2 regions of the Actinomadura geliboluensis genome follow, and region 2 is predicted to be linked to the other one. Evidence: riboswitches for the same ligand, from Rfam matches in the RefSeq annotation. Region 2 holds a riboswitch; the other holds the start of a gene.
What was found. Region 2 has a riboswitch for glycine ahead of gcvP (aminomethyl-transferring glycine dehydrogenase). Riboswitches for the same ligand answer to the same signal wherever they lie in the genome.

Region 1 (9,342 bases), on a different contig from region 2:
ACGGAGCCCTGCGCCTCCAGCACCGAGACCGGCGCGAAGTTCTCCGACGCGATCATCTCCAGCGTGGACTGCTGGCGCCGCAGCTCGGCGCCGACGGCCTCGGCGACCTCGGGGTCGGCGGCGGCCAGCGAATCGTGGAGGCTCATGACTCCTCGATCAGCTTCTCGTAGGAGGCGGAGTCGAGCAGGTCGCCGGGCTCGTCGCTGATCCGGACCTTGAAGATCCAGCCCTCGCCGTACGGGTCGTCGTTGATGACCTTCGGCTCGTCCACCACGGCGGAGTTGATCGCGGTGATCTCGCCGCTGACCGGAGAGTAGAGGTCGCTGACCGACTTGGTGGACTCGACCTCGCCGCACGGCTCGCCCGCCTCGACGGTGTCGCCCTCGGAGGGCTGCAGCTCGAGGTAGACGATCTCCCCGAGGGCGTCGGCGGCGTGCGCGGTGATGCCGACGGTGACGATCCCGTCCTCACCGCCGAGGCCGGACACCCACTCGTGCTCTTCGCTGTAGCGGAGCTGCTCCGGAACGCTCACGATCTCTCTCTTCTCTCAGGAACGCTTGTAGAAGGGCAGGGCCACCACGTCCACCGGCTCGGGCCGGCCGCGGACGTCCACGGCCAGTTCCGTCTCCTCGACGCCGCTGTCGAGGTAGGCCAGGGCGATCGGCTTGCCCAGTGTGGGGGAAGGGGCCCCGCTCGTCACGACGCCGCACGGCGTGCCGCCGGACGTGACGACCTGGTACCCCTTCCGTGGCGCGCGACGCCCGCGCGCGACCAGTCCCACGAGCCTACGGCCCGGCGGCGTCGCGGCCTGCGCCGCCAGGGTGGTCTTGCCCACGAAATCGACGGTCTTGTCCAGCTTCACGACCCGGCCGAGGCCCGCCTCGAACGGCGTCGTCTCGGCGGTCAGCTCGTTGCCGTACAGCGGCATGCCCGCTTCGAGGCGCAGCGAGTCGCGCGCGGCGAGGCCCGCCGGGACGACCCCGTCGACCGCGGCGAGCGCCCGCCACAGCGCGACGGCGTCGGCGGCGTCCACGAACAGCTCGAAGCCGTCCTCGCCGGTGTAGCCGGTGCGGGCGATCAGCGCGTCCACGCCCGCGACGCGTCCGGCGAGGATCGCGTAGTACTTGAGGTCGCCCACGGGCGCGTCGGTGAACTCTTCGAGAATTCCCTGTGAGCGCGGACCCTGGAGGGCGACCAGCGCGTACGCGGCGGAGCGGTCGTCGACGGCCGCCTCGAAGCCGGTGGCGCGCTCGGCCAGCGCGTCCCGCACGACGTCGGAATTGGCCGCGTTCGCCACGACCATCCACGTCTCGTCGGCGAGCCGGTAGACGATCAGGTCGTCGAGGACGCCGCCGTCCGGCGCGCAGATCATCGTGTAGCGGGCCTTGCCGACCGGCATCGTCGACAGGTTCCCGACCAGCGCGTAGTCGAGCGCGGCGCCCGCGTCCGGCCCGGAGAGGAAGATCTCCCCCATGTGCGACAGGTCGAACAGGCCGGCCCCGGTGCGGACGGCCTGGTGCTCGGCGGTCTCGCTCTTGTAGCGCAGCGGCATCAGGTAGCCGGCGAAGTCGACGAGGTTCGCGCCGAGGTCGCGGTGGACGTCGTGCAGCGGAGTGGTCTTCGGATCGGCGGACATGGGTTCGGCTCCTTCGTCACGGGCGCGCGTGGTCCATCGTCCCACTCGCGCACCGGGCGTTTCGGTGCCTCCCCCTCTGTCATCGGCGCCTGAGAGCTTCACCCGCCGGCGGGCGGCGGGTTTTCACCTTCGGCGGGGGACCGGGTCCCCGCTTTCCAGAGGTCGCCTTGCCCGTGCGGTCCGTGGGCCTGAGAGGTTCCGGGGAGGATTTGCTCCTTCGGCGTCCCACACCGGCTGCGTGGGACTCTCCCGCACGGGGTCAACGGCTTTCCGCCAAATCTAGCAGCGGCCCCGCCCGGCGACCACCCGCCGGCCGCCCGCCCTCAGCCGGTGGGCGGCGGGGACGCCGACATCGACTTCACGCAGGTCCGCAGCGCCGCCTTGATCTTCTCCAGGTCCTTCTTCGCGGGGGTGGACGTCGGGTTCGGAGACGGCAGTTCGACCCCCTGCTCGTGCATGCAGTCGTTGAACGCCTGGGTCGCCTGGGACACCCCCGGCGGGACGGGCGCGGCCGTCGTGCCGGGCTTGCCGGTCGCCGTCCCGGACGGCGCCGAGGCCGGTGCCGAGGCCGCCGGGGTGGGCGGCGCCGACGCCCGCGCGTCCCCGCCGCCGTCGTCGGAGCCCCCGCACCCGCTGAGCGCCAGACCCAGCGCCAGCACCGCTACAAGACCGCGCTTCAAGGTGACAACCTCCATGGACCGGGGTGAGACCGCTCATAATGCGCGCGTTCGCCGCCCCGCCGCTATCACGGCGCATGCCAATGACGCCGCCGCGACTTAGCACCTCTCCTCAAATCCGCCCGGCCCGAGCGCTCCTCTCGCTGCACCGGTTCCTTGATTGACTTAAACCGGGACAGGACGGGTCGCGTACTCTGAGTTGGTCGTTGGAGATCACCCGCGGTGGGCGCGGGGGGACGAGCTGAGGGGCATGCCGGATGGTCTACCTGGCGGGGATGCTGATCCTGTTCTTCGGCCTGCTCGTGTCCATCGCGCTGCACGAACTCGGGCACTTCTCGTTCGCCAAGCTGTTCAAGGTGCGGACCACCCAGTTCATGGTCGGTTTCGGCCCGACGATGTGGTCCAAGCGCAAGGGCGAGACCGAGTACGGGGTGAAGTGGATCCCGCTCGGCGGCTACATCCGCATGATCGGGATGCTGCCGCCGCGCAAGGGCGACGCCCCCGGGCAGGTGCGGCAGGTCAGCACCGGGCCGTGGCAGGGCCTCATCGAGTCGGCGCGCGGCGCCGCCCTGGAGGAGATCCGCCCCGGCGACGAGGACCGCGTGTTCTACGCCAAGAAGTGGTGGCAGAAGCTGCTCATCATGTTCGGCGGGCCCGCGATGAACCTGCTGCTGTCGGTGATGTTCTTCGCGATCCTGCTGATGGGCATCGGCACCATGCGGGCGCAGCCGGTGATCGGCGAGGTCCTCGAATGCATGGTGCCCGCCAGCCAGTCGCAGACGACGGAATGCCCGAAGAACGCCGCCCCGACCCCGGCCGCGCAGGCGGGGCTCAAGCCCGGTGACAAGATCGTCGCGTTCGGCGGCAAGAAGATCGACGACTACGAGAAGCTGCGGGTGCTGATCCGCGACAACGGCGGCAGGACCGTCCCGATGACCGTCGAGCGGGACGGGCGGGACGTCCAGTTGAGCGTGCCGGTCACCCGCAACCAGATGTACGACCTGAAGGACCAGGACAAGATCGTCAACGTCGGGTTCCTCGGCATCACCCCGACCAGCGCGATCGAGCGGCAGGGCCCCGGCGCGGTCGCGAGCACGATGGTCGACCTGACCAGCCGCACCACCGGCGCGCTGGTGCGGATGCCGCAGAAGATGGTCGGCGTCTGGAACGCCGCCTTCGGCGACGAGAAGCGCGACCCGAACGGCCCGGTCGGCGTCGTCGGCGTCAGCCGGATCGGCGGCGAGGTCGCCGCCTCCAGCGACTACACCAACGCGGAGAAGGTGTCCTTCTTCGTGATGCTGCTCGGCTCGCTGAACCTCGCGGTCGGGCTGTTCAACCTCGTCCCGCTGCTGCCGCTGGACGGCGGCCACATCGCCGGCGCGCTGCTGGAGGCGGTGAAGAAGGCGTTCGCGAAGGTCTTCCGCCGCCCCGACCCCGGCTACGTGGACGTCGCCAAGGCGCTGCCGGTGACGTACGTGATGGCCGTCGTGCTGATCGTCATGGGCGGCCTGCTGATCTACGCCGACCTGGTGAACCCCGTCACCGTCACGGGATAGCGGGCAGCTCGCCGGTCTTCAGGAACGCGTCCAGCGCGGCCAGGTAGGGCGCTATGTCGAGGCCCTGCCCGGCGAGCCACGCGTCGGACCCGTAGGTGCCCGCGTAGCGCTCGCCGCCGTCGCAGATCAGCGTGACGACGCTGCCGCGCTCGCCGCGCGCCCGCATCTGCGCGATCAGCTCCGCCGCGCCCCACATGTTCGTGCCGGTCGAGCCGCCGACGCTGCGGCCGCTGACCTCGGCCGTCCAGCGCATCGCCGCGACGGACGCCGCGTCCGGCACCTGGATCATCCGGTCGATGACGGTCGGCAGGAACGAGGGCTCGACGCGCGGCCGGCCGATGCCCTCGATCCGCGAGCCCGCCGCCGTCCGCTCCGGGTCGCCGTCGGCGTACGAGCCGTGGAACGCCGAGCCCTCCGGGTCGACGACCGCGAGCCGCGTCTGGAACATCCGGTACCGGGCGTACCGGCCGATCGTCGCGGACGTCCCGCCGGTGCCCGCGCCGACCACGACCCAGGACGGCTCCGGGAACCGCTCCAGCCGCATCTGCTCGAAGATCGACTCGGCGATGTTGTTGTTGCCGCGCCAGTCCGTCGCGCGCTCGGCGTAGGTGAACTGGTCCATGAAGTGGCCGTTGCACTCGGCCGCGAGCCGCCGCGACTCGTCGTAGATCGAGGACGGGTCGTCCACCAGATGGCAGCGGCCGCCCTGGAACTCGATCAGCTGGATCTTCTCCGGGCTGGTCGAGGCGGGCATCACCGCGATGAACGGCAGGCCGAGCAGCCGCGCGAAGTACGCCTCCGACACCGCCGTGGACCCGCTGGACGCCTCGATGATCGTCGTGTCCTGCCGGATCCAGCCGTTCGCGAGCCCGTACAGGAACAGCGACCGGGCGAGCCGGTGTTTCAGCGAACCGGTCGGGTGGACGGACTCGTCCTTCAGGTAGAGGTCGATGCCCCACTCCGGCGGCAGCGGGAACACGTGCAGGTGCGTGTCGGCGCTGCGGTTGGCGTCGGCGTCGACGAGCCGGATCGCCTCGGCGATCCACGCCCGGTATCCGGGATCGCAGCGGTCCACGGTGCGGCTCACGGCGGCCTTCCCCTCGATCGTCGCTGATCGGCCGGGTCCCACGATATCCGTGCATGTCGCGGGTGCATGATGGAGGCAGCGGGGGGCAGATGATCGAGATGTTCGACGAGCGGATCACGGCGGCCGGGCGGCTGCCGCTGTTCGGCTTCTTCGTCGCGTTCCTCGTCACGTTCGTGCTGACGCGGGTCAACGTGCGGCTCATCCGCGCGGACGTGCGCTGGTGGTTCCGCAACGTGACCGCGGGCGACCTGCACATCCACCACGTCGTGTTCGGCGTGGTGCTGATGCTGGCGGGCGGCGTGGGGAGCCTCGCCGTCCCGGACGCCTACACCGGCCTCAACGTGGCGGCCGCCGTCGTGTTCGGCATGGGCTCCGCCCTCGTGCTGGACGAGTTCGCGCTGATCCTGCACCTCAGCGACGTGTACTGGACGGAGAAGGGCCGCGCGTCCGTCGACGCGGTGTTCGTCGCGATCGCGGTGACGGGCCTGCTGCTGCTCGGCATCCGCCCGCTGGGCTACGAGGGCATCGCGCCCGACCCCGGCACCGGCATCCTCACCCGCGTCTACGTCGCGTCCCTGGTCGTGAACCTGGTGTTCGCGGTGATCACCCTGCTCAAGGGCAAGATCTGGACGGGCCTCATCGGCCTGTTCATGCCCGCCCTGCTGATCGTCGGCGCGATCCGGGTGGCGCGGCCCGGCTCGCCGTGGGCACGCTGGCGGTACGCCCCCGACTCGCGCCGCCACCAGCGGGCCGTCCGGCGGGAGCGGCAGTTCCGCCGCCCGCTGATCCGCGGCAAGATCTGGGTGCAGGAGTTCATCGCGGGACGGCACGACCTCCTCCCGCCGGAGCTGCTGCAGCGCGGCGCCGACGCCGCCGAGCGCGCCCGGCTGCGCCGCCTCGAACGGGCGGAGCGCCGCGCCGCCGCCCGCGCCCAGCGCAAGGCCAGGGCCCGCGCGGACCGCCGGGCCGAGCGCCGTGCCGCCCGCCGCGCGGCCCGCGGCGTCCGCCGCCAGTTCGCCGCGCGCGGCGGGGCCGCCGCCCGCCGCGAGACGACCCGCACCCTGCCGCGCGTCCGCGGCCGCGCCGCGTCGCGCATGCGCGCCCGCGCCGCGGCCCGCCGCGTCCGCCGCCCCCGCGACGACTTCGCGGGCGGCCTGCGCCCCGGCGGCCGCGTCCCTTCGCCGCCCCCGGAGGAACCCGCCGCCCCGACCCCGGGAAAGCGCGACGCCTAGTCCATGACGGGGGCGACGGCGCGCACGGTCTCGATCGTGTCGGCCTCGGCGGCGGTCTTGTCGGGCCGGTACCGCAGCACCCGCGCGAACCGCAGTGCGATGCCGCCCGGGTAGCGCGGGCTGTGCTGGACGCCGTCGAACGCGATCTCCACGACCAGCTCGGGCCGGACGTGCACGACCCAGTCGTCCTCGCGCACGGCCAGCTCGCGGAGCTTCTTCGTCTGCCAGGCGAGCAGCTCGTCGGTGAGCCCCTTGAACGTCTTCCCGAGCATGACGAACCCGCCCGTCTCGGGGTCGCGCGCGCCCAGGTGCAGGTTCGACAGCAGCCCCTGCCGCCGCCCGTGCCCCCACTCCACGGCCAGCACCACGAGGTCGAGCGTGTGCCGGGGCTTCACCTTGATCCACCCGGCCCCGCGCCGCCCGGCCGTGTACGGCGTGTCGAGCGACTTGATCACGACCCCCTCATGCCCCCGCGCCACGGCCTCGTCGAACACCTCCTTGGCCCGCACCGGATCGCCGGTGACGACCCGAGGCATCCGCAAGGCCTCCGGCACGACCCGCACCAGGGCCGCATTCCGCTCCGCCCCCGGCGCGTCGAGCAAATCCCCACCGGCCGCAGACAGCTCGCCGGTGTCGTCCGCAGCACTGTCGGCCACCTCGGTGGGGACGGGTGTCTCCTCCAAGTAGAGGACGTCGAAGATGAAGACGCTCAGGGGGACCTGCTCGGTCGTCTTCGTGGTGCGGGTGGCGGTGCGGGCGGCGGTCACCTGGAAGGGGTGGGGGCTGCCGTCGGGGCGCAGGGCGATCAGTTCGCCGTCGAAGACGGCCTTGTGGACGGGGAGTGCCTGCACCGCCTCCACCACTTCGGGGAGGCGGGAGGTGATCTCGTCCAGGGTGCGGGTGAAGATGTGGATGTCGCCGTCGGCGATGTGGATCTGGGCGCGGATGCCGTCGAGCTTCCATTCGACCGCCGCTTCGGCCTTCAGCTTGGCGAACGCTTCGTCGGTGGACGGGGCCGAGGCGGCCAGCATGGGTTTGACCGGGCGGCCCACCTCCAGGGTGAAGGCGCGGAGGGCGGCGACGCCGTCGGCGAGGGCGGCGGTGGCGACCGGGCCGAGGGAGCCGCGCAGCATGAACGCGCGCCGGACCTCGGCGGACGGTACCTCGGCCGCTGCCGCGATCGCCTCGGCCATCACGCCGTCGAGTGCGCCCTGGCGCAGTTCGCCCGCCAGGAGGCGGATGAGGAAGTTCTGCTCGGCTCGGGTGGCGCGGGCGAAGAGGGCGGCGACCAGGTCGCGGCGGCGGGTGACGGAGCCGGGGCCGGAGACGGCGCCGATCTCGGTGAAGGACGCGTCGACCTCGGGGACGGTCAGCGACGGCTCGGCGGCGGGCGGCGGGAGGTCCCGCAGGGCGGCGTAGCCGACGCCGATCTGGCGTTGCGGCAGCTCACCCGACAGGTAGGCGACCACGGTGGCGGCCTCGCCGGCGTCGGCCCGGCGCAGGCACTCGGCGAGCGCCGTTACCTTGGCCTTGCGGCCCGAGGTGCCCGCCACCGCCTCCGACGTCCGGGCGATCTCCGCTATCAGCACCCTCCCAGTGTGACTCCGGGGTCTGACAATCGGCACCGCCGGGGGGCCTGGTCAGCGGTGGCGCGCCTGACTACGTTGACGGGAGGCGGGCCATGACGCGACGGGGGAGTGAGGAGCGGGACGTGGGGCTGCACCCTCCGGCCGAACCGTTCCACCGGCCGTACGCGGGGCCGGAGCCGCCGTCTCCGGCGCGGCGGCCGAAGCGGCTGATCGTGCTGCTGGTGGCGGCGGTCGCGTTCACGGGTGCGGCGGTGGCGGTGTTCCTGGCCGTGCCCGGTGGGAAGACGGATCGGGCCGCGGTGACGCCCAGTACGGCCGAGCCCTCGCCGTCCGAGCCCTCGCCGTCCGAGGCTGCGCAGGGGATCGTCCGGGCGCTGCCGCCGCCGTGCGGGACGGTCGCGGCGGAGACCGTGGCGAAGGCGGTCCCGAAGGCGAGCGAGCGGCAGAGCGCGAACTCGACGCTCACCACGTGCACGTACACCTCGAAGGAGTCGGCGTTCCGCTGGCTGCGGGTGGAGGCGCGGCTGTACGCGCCCGCGCACTCCGCGACGCCGGTGCGGGACGCCGAGAGCTACTACGACGCGCAGTGGACGCAGGCGCACGACGCCCCGCTCGTCCGGACGATCGCGCTGGAGCGGGAGCAGGGCGTGGGGGACGAGGCGTACCGCTGGTTCATGGCCGACCAGGGGCAGCCGACGCTGGTCGGTCAGGTCACGGCGCGGGTCAGGAACGCGGTCGTGACGGTCAGCTACAGCGAGGAGGCGCCGCGTGGCGGCGGCGGCCAGGCGGCGCGGGAGCGGGCGGTGCTCGGCACGGCCACGGCGGTCGCCCGCGAAGTGCTCACCGTGCTAAACGATTTCTGACCTCATTTGGCCGATCATGGCATATTTACTGTCAGCACCTTCTAAGGTGATTCGGTAATGGGGAGGCAGTATGCCGATCATGCTCCCGCGCCAGGCATGTGATCGGGGTGCTGAGACGGCTGGGAGGAGGAGGTCGACGACGTGAACGCGCGATCGGATGGAGTGTCCTGGGTGAGATAACCCCAGGCAGATGGCCGTGTTCGTCGATGGGCCGCGGAGTGGACCCCGCTCCGCGGCCCTTTTTGTTCGCGTTGTCAGGACCACTGGTCGGTATAGGCGAACCGCTTTCTAATAAGCGTTTCGACATCAAGATAAATGCGGCGGGTCAGGCGTGCAGGAGGCCCGCGCCGATCCAGACCTCGCGCGCCCGGCCGTCCAGGAAGCCGACCTCGTCGAAGAAAGCGGTGCATTTCCGGAACGACCACGCCAGGGTGGCGCGGCGGTGCGGGCTGCGCGCCGCGACGCGGCGCGCGAGCTTCGGGTCCAGCCCCACCGCCGTGTAGCAGGACGGGTGGATCATCTGCGTGGCCAGCAGCCGGGTCGCCTGCGCCATCCAGTAGGCCGCCGCCCGCCGCTGGAGCGCCGGGGCCTTGACGACCAGCCGCTTCAGCTCCTCCCGCGCGTACTTGATGTGCCGCGCCTCCTCGATCACGTGGATCCGGGTGACCTGCCGGATCAGCGGCTGCATGTCCTCGTCCGGGA
Region 2 (9,342 bases):
TCACCGCCCTGCGCGAGGGCATCTTCTTCGCCGACCTGATCTTCTCCAACGGCGTCGAGGTCAGCGCCCGCCCGTCCGACTCCATCGCCCTGGCCCTGCGCACCGGCGCCACGATCTTCGCCAGCGAGGACGTCCTCGAAGAGGCCGGCGTCGCCATCCCCGACGAGCAGGAGGACGAGGTCGAGAAGTTCCGCGAGTTCCTCGACACGATCTCCCCCGAGGACTTCGGCCGAGCCGGCTAGCTCCCTCCGGTTGGGCAATCCGCGCTCGCAAGCGAAGCTTGCTCCCCACGCCCCTCGTCGTTTGTGCCCACCTAGGCGCCCCCCGGGACCTCCGCTGCGGGCTTCGCCCATGACTAGGGCGGGGTGTGGCGGGGGTAGGTCTCGTTCGTCAGACTCCGTCGTTGTGTCCGGCGCCGGGGAGGGCCCCTGGGGTCTTTCTGCGGGGGTGTGGGGTGGGCTCGCTGCCGAGAAATTTCTGCTGCGGTTCTGGGAGTGGCGTCGTGTGGTGTTGGTCACGTGGGTGCTGCGGGTGTTGCTTGTGGGGGATGGGCGTTGGGCGGGTTGGTGAGGGGAATGTGGTCGGACGGGGAGCTGGTGGGTTTGTGGTGGTCAGGGAGGTTTCCTGAGAGGCGACTCGATTACTGTGCGTGACTGTTTGGTGGTTCGTGGGGCGGGGCGGACGGGGGCTTGGTGCGGGGTGGGTAGGTGTGGTGAAGGGCAGTGATAAATGCCGCATCGTCCTGGACCTGGCGGTTTTTGGGGGCCGTGCTTCGGGGTAGGAGTCGGTGGGTGGCGGAGGTGCGCAGTTTGCCCACGTGAAGCCGGTTCATCCGGGCATGCGACGCGCCGACGATGAACGTTGACCACACCCTGACCGGCACCTACCGTGCTGGTGGAACACCCGTGGTGTAATTCGTCAAACCCCCTTGACGAACCGCCACGGGATGATAGAAGCCGGAGGTCCGCGTGGCGGTGAGCAGCGGCGAGGGCAAGGCGACCCCCGACAGGCACGTGGCGTCCCGCCGTGCCGGAGAGCAGGGGCTGCTCTTCGACACGCAGGTGTCCGCGCCGCCGGAGGATGTCGGCTACCGGGGCCCGACGGCGTGCGCCGCGGCGGGGATCACCTACCGGCAGCTCGACTACTGGGCGCGCACGAAACTCGTGGAACCGAGCGTGCGCGCGGCGCAGGGATCGGGCAGCCAGCGGCTGTACAGCTTCCGCGACATCCTCGTGCTGAAGGTCGTGAAGCGGCTGCTGGACACGGGCGTGTCGCTGCAGCAGATCCGGACGGCCGTGACCCACCTGCGGGACCGCGGCGTCCAGGACCTCGCGCAGATCACGTTGATGAGCGACGGCGTCAGCGTCTACGAGTGCACGTCCGCTGACGAGGTCGTCGACCTGCTGCAGGGCGGGCAGGGCGTGTTCGGCATAGCGCTGGGCCGGGTGTGGCAGGAGGTGGAGGGGAGCCTCGCGCAGCTCCCCGGCGAACGCGCCGCCGCGGACCCTATCGAGCACCCCCACGATGAGCTCGCCAACCGGCGCCGCGCGCGCCGGACCGGCTGACGCTCAGAGCGCCTCCTTGCGCTGGAGGAAGGCGAACGCCCCCCAGCCCGGCAGCACGGGCAGCCACAGCGTGAAGAGCCGGTAGAGCAGCACCGCGGACGTCGCGGTCTCCGCGGACAGCCCGGAGATCGTCAGCGCCAGGGTGAGGGCGCCCTCGACGGCCCCCAGACCGCCCGGCGTCGGCGCCGCGGACCCGACCGCGTTCGCGGTGAGGAACACCAGCACCACCGTCGTCCAGGGCAGCGACCCGCCGAACGAGCGGATCGACGCGTCCAGGCACAGGACGAACGCCAGCGTCAGCAGCAGGCTGCCGCCGATCCCGGTGAACAGCTTCGTCGGGGACTGCAGGACGTCCACTAGGCGGGGCACCACGCCGGAGAACATGCTCCGCAGCCGCGAGGCCACCACCCGGCGGACGCGCGGGACCGTCAGCGCCAGCCCGGCGACCAGGCCCAGCGCCAGCACCGCGATCACGATGGTGCGGGACGGCGCCAGGTCCTGCGTGGCCTTCGCCGTCGAGCCGGTGATGAACCCGAACAGCACCAGCAGCAGGATGTGCGTGACCAGCCCGACGAGCTGCGACGCGCCGACGCTCGCGACGGCCAGGGCCGGCCGCACCCCCGAGCGCTGCAGGTAGCGGGTGTTGACCGCGACGCCGCCGACGGCCGCCGGCGCGACCAGCTTCACGAACGACGCGGCGAGCTGCACCAGCACCGTCCGGCCCAGCGGCAGCCGCTCCGGGACGAACCCCATCAGCATGAGCGCCGCCCCGACGTAGGTCAGCGCCGCCGCGCCGAGGGCCGCGGCGACCCAGTGCCAGCTCGCCGTGGCCGCCAGGTACCCGACGTCCAGGCTGGTCACCTGCGGGATGACGATGTAGGCGGCGATCGACAGCGCCACCACGCTGAAGATCGTCCTCGGCCGGAACCGCTCCAGCCGGGCCGGGGCCGCCTCGGTCTCCGGCTTCAGCCGGACGATCTGCTCCCGGATGCGGGTGAGCAGCTCCCGGTCGCGCCCCAGCGCGGCGCGGGTGGCGCGGGACAGCGCCACCCGCTGCAGCAGCGGCACCGCCCCGCCGAGGGCCTCCTCGCCGAGCACGGACGCGGCGGTCCGCACGGCCCGCTCGGGGCCGGCCCGCAGCGCGAGGGTCGTGAGGAGCTGCGCCAGGTCGAGGCGCAGCACCAGGTCGCCCGCGGCGGTCTCCCCGGCCCGCAGGTCGGTGACGTAGGCGAGGCCGTCCTCGCCGATCAGCAGCGCCCGGTCCTCCAGCCGCCGGTGCGCGAGCCGGCCGCCCTGCAGCGCCCGGAACTGCCGCCAGACGTCGGTCAGCAGCTCGTCGGTGACCTCGCCGTCCGGCACGTCGCCGAGCCGCCGGCCCGGCACGTGCTCGTAGGCCAGCAGCGCCGCCTCCGTGCCGACCTCGCAGGTGCCGGCCAGCCGCGGGGTCCGCACGCCCGCCGCGTCGACCGCGTACGCCATCAGCGACTCCTGCTCCAGGGACCGGCGCAGCGACCGCAGCGTCCGCCCGCTGGTCGCGGCGCGCAGCCGCAGCAGCCGCCAGATCCGGTACAGCAGGCCGGCGGTCTGCTGGTCCCGGTCCAGGACGCGGACCTCCAGGTCCCAGTCGCCGTGCGCGCCGCGCCCCGCGGGCACCCGGGCGCCGTACCCGCCGGCGGCGGACGGGCCGAGGACGACGCCGTAGCGGCGGCCGTCCTCGGTGTCGTCGGCGGGCTCGTCCAGCCGCGCGCCCCGCTCCGGCCGCATCCCGAGCCGCTCCAGCGCCGCGACCACCGCCGTCCCGGACGGCCGCGGGTTCGGCGTGCCGACGGCGTACAGGGTGCCGTGGCCGATGGCGCGGCCGAGGAAGTAGGTGGCCGCGAGGGCGGCGACGGACGCGTACGACGCGGTGAGCCCGGTCAGCGCCGCCAGCCCGATCATGATCCAGGTCGCCGCCTGCCACCGGGTGCGCCCCGCCATCCCGACGGCGGTGGCGAACGCGATCACGGGGGCGATGTCGGTGTGCACGGGCGCGGTCTCGGTGCCGCCCCAGATCAGCGAGTCCAGCACGCCGCCGGGGGCGGCCCGCACCACCAGGTCGTCCAGCCCCACGGTGATCCCGAAGGCGATCACGGCGGCCAGCAGCGCGATCGCGACGCGCGTCCCGTCCTTGTGGAACAGCCGCTCCACCGCGAACGCGACCGGCACCGCCAGCACCCCGAAGCTGGACACCAGCGTCGCGAGCGTCAGCAGCAGCCGGGGCGCGTGCGCGGTGCCCTCGGCGATGTCGGTCTGCAGGCCGTGCGTGGTCTGCTGCGCGATCGACACCAGCAGCATCACCGCCGCCAGCCCGGCCAGCGACGCCGCGAACCTGATCGCGTCGGTGGGCCGGCGGATCCGGTCCGGCAGGGCGGGCTCGTCGACCGGCGCCCCGGCGGGCGCGCCGCGCGCCGCGCGCACCGCGCCGTCGTGGGTCTGCGTCACGCCGCTACCGCCCGGGCCGTCCGTCATCGTGATCAGCGTCCCAGAACCGGCGGCGCGCCGTCGAGCGCCGGGACGCCTCCCGGCCGGTCGCGCGTGCACCCCGCAGCCCCATCTCCGCCCCCGTGGCCCGAGGTCCGTCTTGTCCCAGGTGAATCAGCACATCGTACCGGCCGGTACCGGTCCGGCACCGGGGGACGCCCTCCGTGTCCGCGGCGGGGTGACCCCGTCCCGCCGGGGCCGCGGCGGCGGCCGGGACCGGTCTTTGGGTAGGGTTCGGTCAGGACATGCCGTCGACCCTGGGCGGGAGAGCCCCCGCGCCGCCAGCGCGGGGCGCCGAAGGGGCAACCTCCCCGGAACCTCTCAGGCAAAAGGACCGCTCGGGCGAGGCACCTCTGGAAAGCAGGCGTCGTTCCCCGCGCGCGGGGAACGCGGCTCACCGAAGGGGAAACCCCGCCGCGCGGGTGAAGCTCTCAGGTGCCGATGACAGAGGGGGAGACCGGCCGCCGGCCCGCGCGCCGGCGGTGGCCCTGAGCGACCGCAGCAGCCAGGAGGCTCTCCATGACCGCGCAGTTCTTCGCCCCCGTGGCTTCGCCGCAGCACGCCCGCACCGCGTTCGCCGACCGGCACATCGGCCCCGGCCCGGCCGACCGCGACCGGATGCTCGCCGCGATCGGCTACTCCGGCGCCGAGGCGCTGATCGACGCCGCGGTCCCCGCCGCGATCCGCACCTCCCGCCCGCTGGACCTGCCGCCCGCGCTGAGCGAGCCCGCCGCGCTGGCCCGGCTCCGCGAGCTGGCGTCCCGCAACACCGTGCTGACCTCCATGATCGGGCTCGGCTACCACGGGACGACGGTCCCGGGCGTGATCCTGCGCAACGTCCTGGAGAACCCGGGCTGGTACACCGCCTACACGCCGTACCAGCCGGAGATCTCCCAGGGGCGGCTGGAGGCGCTGCTGAACTTCCAGACGGTGGTCGCCGACCTGACCGGCCTGCCCGTCGCCAACGCCTCCATGCTGGACGAGGGCACCGCCGCCGCCGAGGCGATGGCGCTCGCGCACCGCGCGTCCAGGCGCAAGGACCCGGGGACGTTCCTCGTCGACGCGGACGCGCTTCCGCAGACGATCGAGGTCGTCCGGACGCGCGCCGTCCCGCTCGGCATCGAGGTGGTGACCGCCGACCTGTCCGAGGGCCTCCCGGACGGCGACTTCTTCGGCGTGCTGCTGCAGTACCCGGGCGCGTCCGGCGCCGTCCGCGACCTGGAGCCGGTGATCGCGCAGGCGCACGAGCGCGGCGCCAAGGCCGTCGTGGCCGCCGACCTGCTCGCGCTGACGCTGCTGCGCCCGCCGGGGGAGTCGGGCGCCGACATCGCGGTCGGGTCGGCGCAGCGGTTCGGCGTCCCCTACGGTTTCGGCGGGCCGCACGCCGGCTACATGGCGGTCGGCGAGGGCCTCCAGCGGCAGCTGCCCGGACGCCTCGTCGGCGTGTCCGTCGACGCGGACGGCGCCCTCGCCTACCGGCTGGCGCTGCAGACGCGCGAGCAGCACATCCGCCGGGAGAAGGCCACCAGCAACATCTGCACCGCGCAGGTCCTCCTGGCCGTGATGGCGAGCATGTACGCGGTGTACCACGGCCCCGAGGGGCTGGCCGCGATCGCGCAGCGCGCCCACCGCCGGGCCGCCGAGATCGCCGCGGGGCTGCGGGCCGCCGGCGTCGAGGTCGTGCACGGCGCCTTCTTCGACACCGTCCTCGCCCGCGTGCCGGGCCGGGCCGCCGAGGTCGTCGCCGCCGCCCGCGAGCGCGGCGTCAACCTGCGCCCGGACGGCCCCGACCGCGTCGGGATCGCCTGCGACGAGACGACGCTGCCCGAGCACGTCACCGCCGTGCTGGAGGCGTTCGGCGCCGCGCCCGCCGGCGACGCCGCCGAGGCGATCCCGGACGCGCTGCGCCGGGAGAGCCCCTACCTGACCCACCCGGTGTTCCACGCGCACCGCTCCGAGACCGCGATGCTGCGCTACCTGCGCCGCCTCCAGGACAAGGACATCGCGCTCGACCGCTCGATGATCCCGCTCGGCTCCTGCACGATGAAGCTGAACGCGACCGCCGAGATGGAGCCGATCACCTGGCCGGAGTTCGCCGACATCCATCCGTTCGCGCCGGTCGACCAGGCCGCCGGCCACCTGGAGCTGATCGGCGAGCTGGAGGACGCCCTCGCCGAGATCACCGGGTACGCGAAGGTGTCGGTGCAGCCGAACGCCGGCTCCCAGGGCGAGCTGGCGGGCCTTCTGGCGATCCGCGGCTACCACGCGTCCCGCGGCGAGGAGCACCGCGACGTCTGCCTGATCCCGTCGTCCGCGCACGGCACCAACGCCGCCAGCGCGGTCATGGCGGGGATGCGCGTCGTCGTCGTCAAGTGCGACGAGGGCGGCAACATCGCGCTGGACGACCTGCACGCCAAGATCGAGCGGCACGGCGGGCAGCTCGCCGCGATCATGGTGACGTACCCGTCCACGCACGGCGTCTTCGAGGAGACGATCACCGACGTGTGCGCGGCCGTGCACGCGGCGGGCGGCCAGGTCTACGTCGACGGCGCCAACCTCAACGCCCTCGTCGGCCTCGCCCGCCCCGGCGAGTTCGGCTCGGACGTCTCCCACCTGAACCTGCACAAGACGTTCTGCATCCCGCACGGCGGCGGCGGTCCGGGCGTCGGCCCGGTCGGCGTCCGCGCGCACCTCGCCCCGTTCCTGCCGAACCACCCGCTGCGCGCGGAGGCCGGGCCGGACACGGGGGTCGGCCCGATCTCCGCGGCTCCGTGGGGCTCGGCGGGCATCCTGCCGATCTCCTGGGCCTACATCGCGATGATGGGCCCGGACGGGCTGCGCGCCGCGACCGAGGGCGCGATCATCAGCGCGAACTACCTCGCCGCGCGGCTCGCCCCGCACTACCCGATCCTCTACACCGGCCGCAACGGGCTCGTCGCGCACGAGTGCATCGCCGACCTCCGCAAGATCACCAAGGAGACGGGGATCACCGCCGAGGACGTCGCCAAGCGGCTGATCGACTACGGCTTCCACGCCCCGACCCTGTCGTTCCCCGTCGCCGGCACCCTGATGATCGAGCCGACCGAGTCCGAGGACCTCGCCGAGCTCGACCGGTTCTGCGACGCGATGATCGAGATCCGCCGGGAGATCCAGCGGGTCGCCGACGGCGGCTACGACCGCGAGGACAACCCGCTGAAGAACGCCCCGCACACCGCCGCCTCCCTCGTCTCCGACGACTGGAAGCACGCCTACACCCGCGAGGAGGCCGCCTACCCCGTCCCGTCGGTGCGGGAGGGCAAGTACTGGCCGCCCGTCCGCCGCATCGACCAGGCCTACGGCGACCGCAACCTCGTCTGCTCCTGCCCGCCCCCCGAGGCGTTCGAGGACTGAGGGCCGGGGACCGGGCCCCCGCCGGGACGGATATGTGATCTTGGTGGGGGTTTCGGGGTGTCGTCGCGGGACGCGGGGGCGCCGGGTCGCTAGTCTCTGTGCGGACTTCCACGAACCCCAGAGGGCAGGGGCCGATGAGCGAGTTGCCGGACGAGACGGCCGACCCGGCGCGGATGTGCGACGAGGCCCGCGGCCTCGCCGAGGGCGGCGCCGCCGGGCAGGCGGCGCTGCTGTTCGAGAAGGTGCTCGCCATGGGCGAGACGCCGGTGCGGGCGCGGGCCGCGCTCGGCCTCGCCGTCGTCCTCGACGACGCCGGCGAGGTGGAGCGGGCCCGGGAGGCCGACGGCGTCGCGATCGCCACCGGCGACCCCGAGTACGGGCCGCGCGCCGCCTACCACCTGGCGCTCACCCACGAGCGGGCCGGCGAGCCGGAGCGGGCCGCGCCCGCCTGGCGCGCCGTGGTCGGCTTCGGCAACCCCGCCTACCTGCCGCCCGCGCACCTGGCGCTGGCCCGGATCGCCGACGACGGCGGCGACTTCGACGCCGCGCGCGAGCACTGGGAGGCCGCGGTCGCGACCGGCGACGCCGAGTACGGGCCGCTCGCCGCGCACGACCTCGCGCAGCGGCTGCTCGAGCGCGGCGACCCGGCGCGGGCGCAGAAGACGCTGGCCGCCGGGCTGCGGCTGATCGACCGCGACGCCGCCCCGTACGCCTACGCGCGGCTCGCCGTCGCGCTCGGCATCTCCTACCTCGACCAGGCGATCGGCGCGTTCGGCGCGGCGCTGGCGGCGGAGCCCGCCGACCCGGAGACCGGGCCGCTGGCCACCGAGCTGCTGGCGCGGACGCTGCCGCTGCGCGGGCGCGGCGGCGAGGCCGGGGAGGTGTGGCGGCGCGGGCTCGCCGAACCGGGCACCGCGCCGCAGGTGCGGGCCAGGCTGCGCCGCGACTTCGGCGAGGACGACGGCGACGCCGACCTGTGGTGGGAGCCGGTCGTCGAGCAGGCCGTGTCGGAGGGCACGCTCCCGGCGCTCGCCGGGGAGGCGTTCGGCGCCCTCGACCACATGTACGCGCTGCTGGCCGTCCGGTACGCCGAGCGGCGGGGCGACGAGGCGCACGCGGTGCTCGGCGGGGCGGTCCGCGTCCCCGACGGCTACCCGTGGGGTCCGCTGCTGCACGAGAGCTTCGCCGAGCGGCTGCGCCTGGCGACGGGCGCGCCCGTCCCGGAGTGGCCGGACGGCTAGCCGGGGGAGCGGGCCGGGCGGCTAGTCCGCGATGGCGCGCTCCGCGACCACCTTGGTGATGCGGGCGCGGACGAGGTACTCCGTGGGGACGGCGTTGCGCGCCCCGAACTCGGCGCCGCGCTCGGCGCCCATGTAGCGGCCGCCGATGAGCGTGGCCCAGTGCCGCATCTCGTCCAGGTCCTCGATCAGGGCGGCCTCCGCCTGGATCTGCACGTACGAGAACGGCGGGGTCTGGTCGTCCACGCAGACCGACAGGCGCGGGTCGCGGGCCAGGGCGCGGCCCTTGACGCTGTGCCGGCTCGTGTTGAACAGCAGGTCGTCCCCGTCGAGGACGAACCAGATCGGTGTGACGTGCGGCGTCCCGTCCTTGCGGATGACGCCGGCCTTGCCGGTGCGGGTGCCCTCGCTCACGAACGCGCGCCACTCGCCGTCTGTCATCTTCTCCATGCGCCCAGTCTGCCGCAGAGATCATCTGGCGCGGCCGTTACGGTGGTCGCATGGAGGTCACGACGGCGCACGGGCCCGCCGAGGTGGTGCTGGACGAGGTGCGGGACGCCGCGTTCCTGCTGGTCCTGACGCACGGGTCCAACGGGAGCGTGGACGCCCCCGACCTGCTCGCCGTCCGC

Region 1: another riboswitch for glycine. It lies ahead of gcvT (glycine cleavage system aminomethyltransferase GcvT); the one in region 2 lies ahead of gcvP (aminomethyl-transferring glycine dehydrogenase).

What each region holds. Positions count from the first base shown of each region.
Region 1 covers NZ_JBICUA010000004.1:211,428-220,769, reverse strand. Annotated here, with positions in the region: gene ACGFI1_RS15315 (serine hydroxymethyltransferase) at 1-146, opposite strand, end outside; gene gcvH (glycine cleavage system protein GcvH) at 143-532, opposite strand; gene gcvT (glycine cleavage system aminomethyltransferase GcvT) at 548-1,636, opposite strand; glycine riboswitch at 1,710-1,798, opposite strand; glycine riboswitch at 1,803-1,898, opposite strand; gene ACGFI1_RS15300 (hypothetical protein) at 1,960-2,331, opposite strand; gene ACGFI1_RS15295 (M50 family metallopeptidase) at 2,571-3,869, shown strand; gene ACGFI1_RS15290 (PLP-dependent cysteine synthase family protein) at 3,859-4,956, opposite strand; gene ACGFI1_RS15285 (hypothetical protein) at 5,046-6,188, shown strand; gene ACGFI1_RS15280 (ATP-dependent DNA ligase) at 6,185-7,777, opposite strand; gene ACGFI1_RS15275 (hypothetical protein) at 7,900-8,640, shown strand; gene ACGFI1_RS15270 (AurF N-oxygenase family protein) at 8,966-9,342, opposite strand, start outside.
Region 2 covers NZ_JBICUA010000012.1:328,645-337,986, forward strand. Annotated here, with positions in the region: gene ACGFI1_RS34925 (bifunctional nuclease family protein) at 1-242, shown strand, start outside; gene ACGFI1_RS34930 (MerR family transcriptional regulator) at 969-1,565, shown strand; gene ACGFI1_RS34935 (lysylphosphatidylglycerol synthase transmembrane domain-containing protein) at 1,569-4,073, opposite strand; glycine riboswitch at 4,338-4,432, shown strand; glycine riboswitch at 4,433-4,543, shown strand; gene gcvP (aminomethyl-transferring glycine dehydrogenase) at 4,605-7,475, shown strand; gene ACGFI1_RS34945 (tetratricopeptide repeat protein) at 7,610-8,716, shown strand; gene ACGFI1_RS34950 (PPOX class F420-dependent oxidoreductase) at 8,738-9,163, opposite strand; gene ACGFI1_RS34955 (alpha/beta hydrolase family protein) at 9,214-9,342, shown strand, end outside.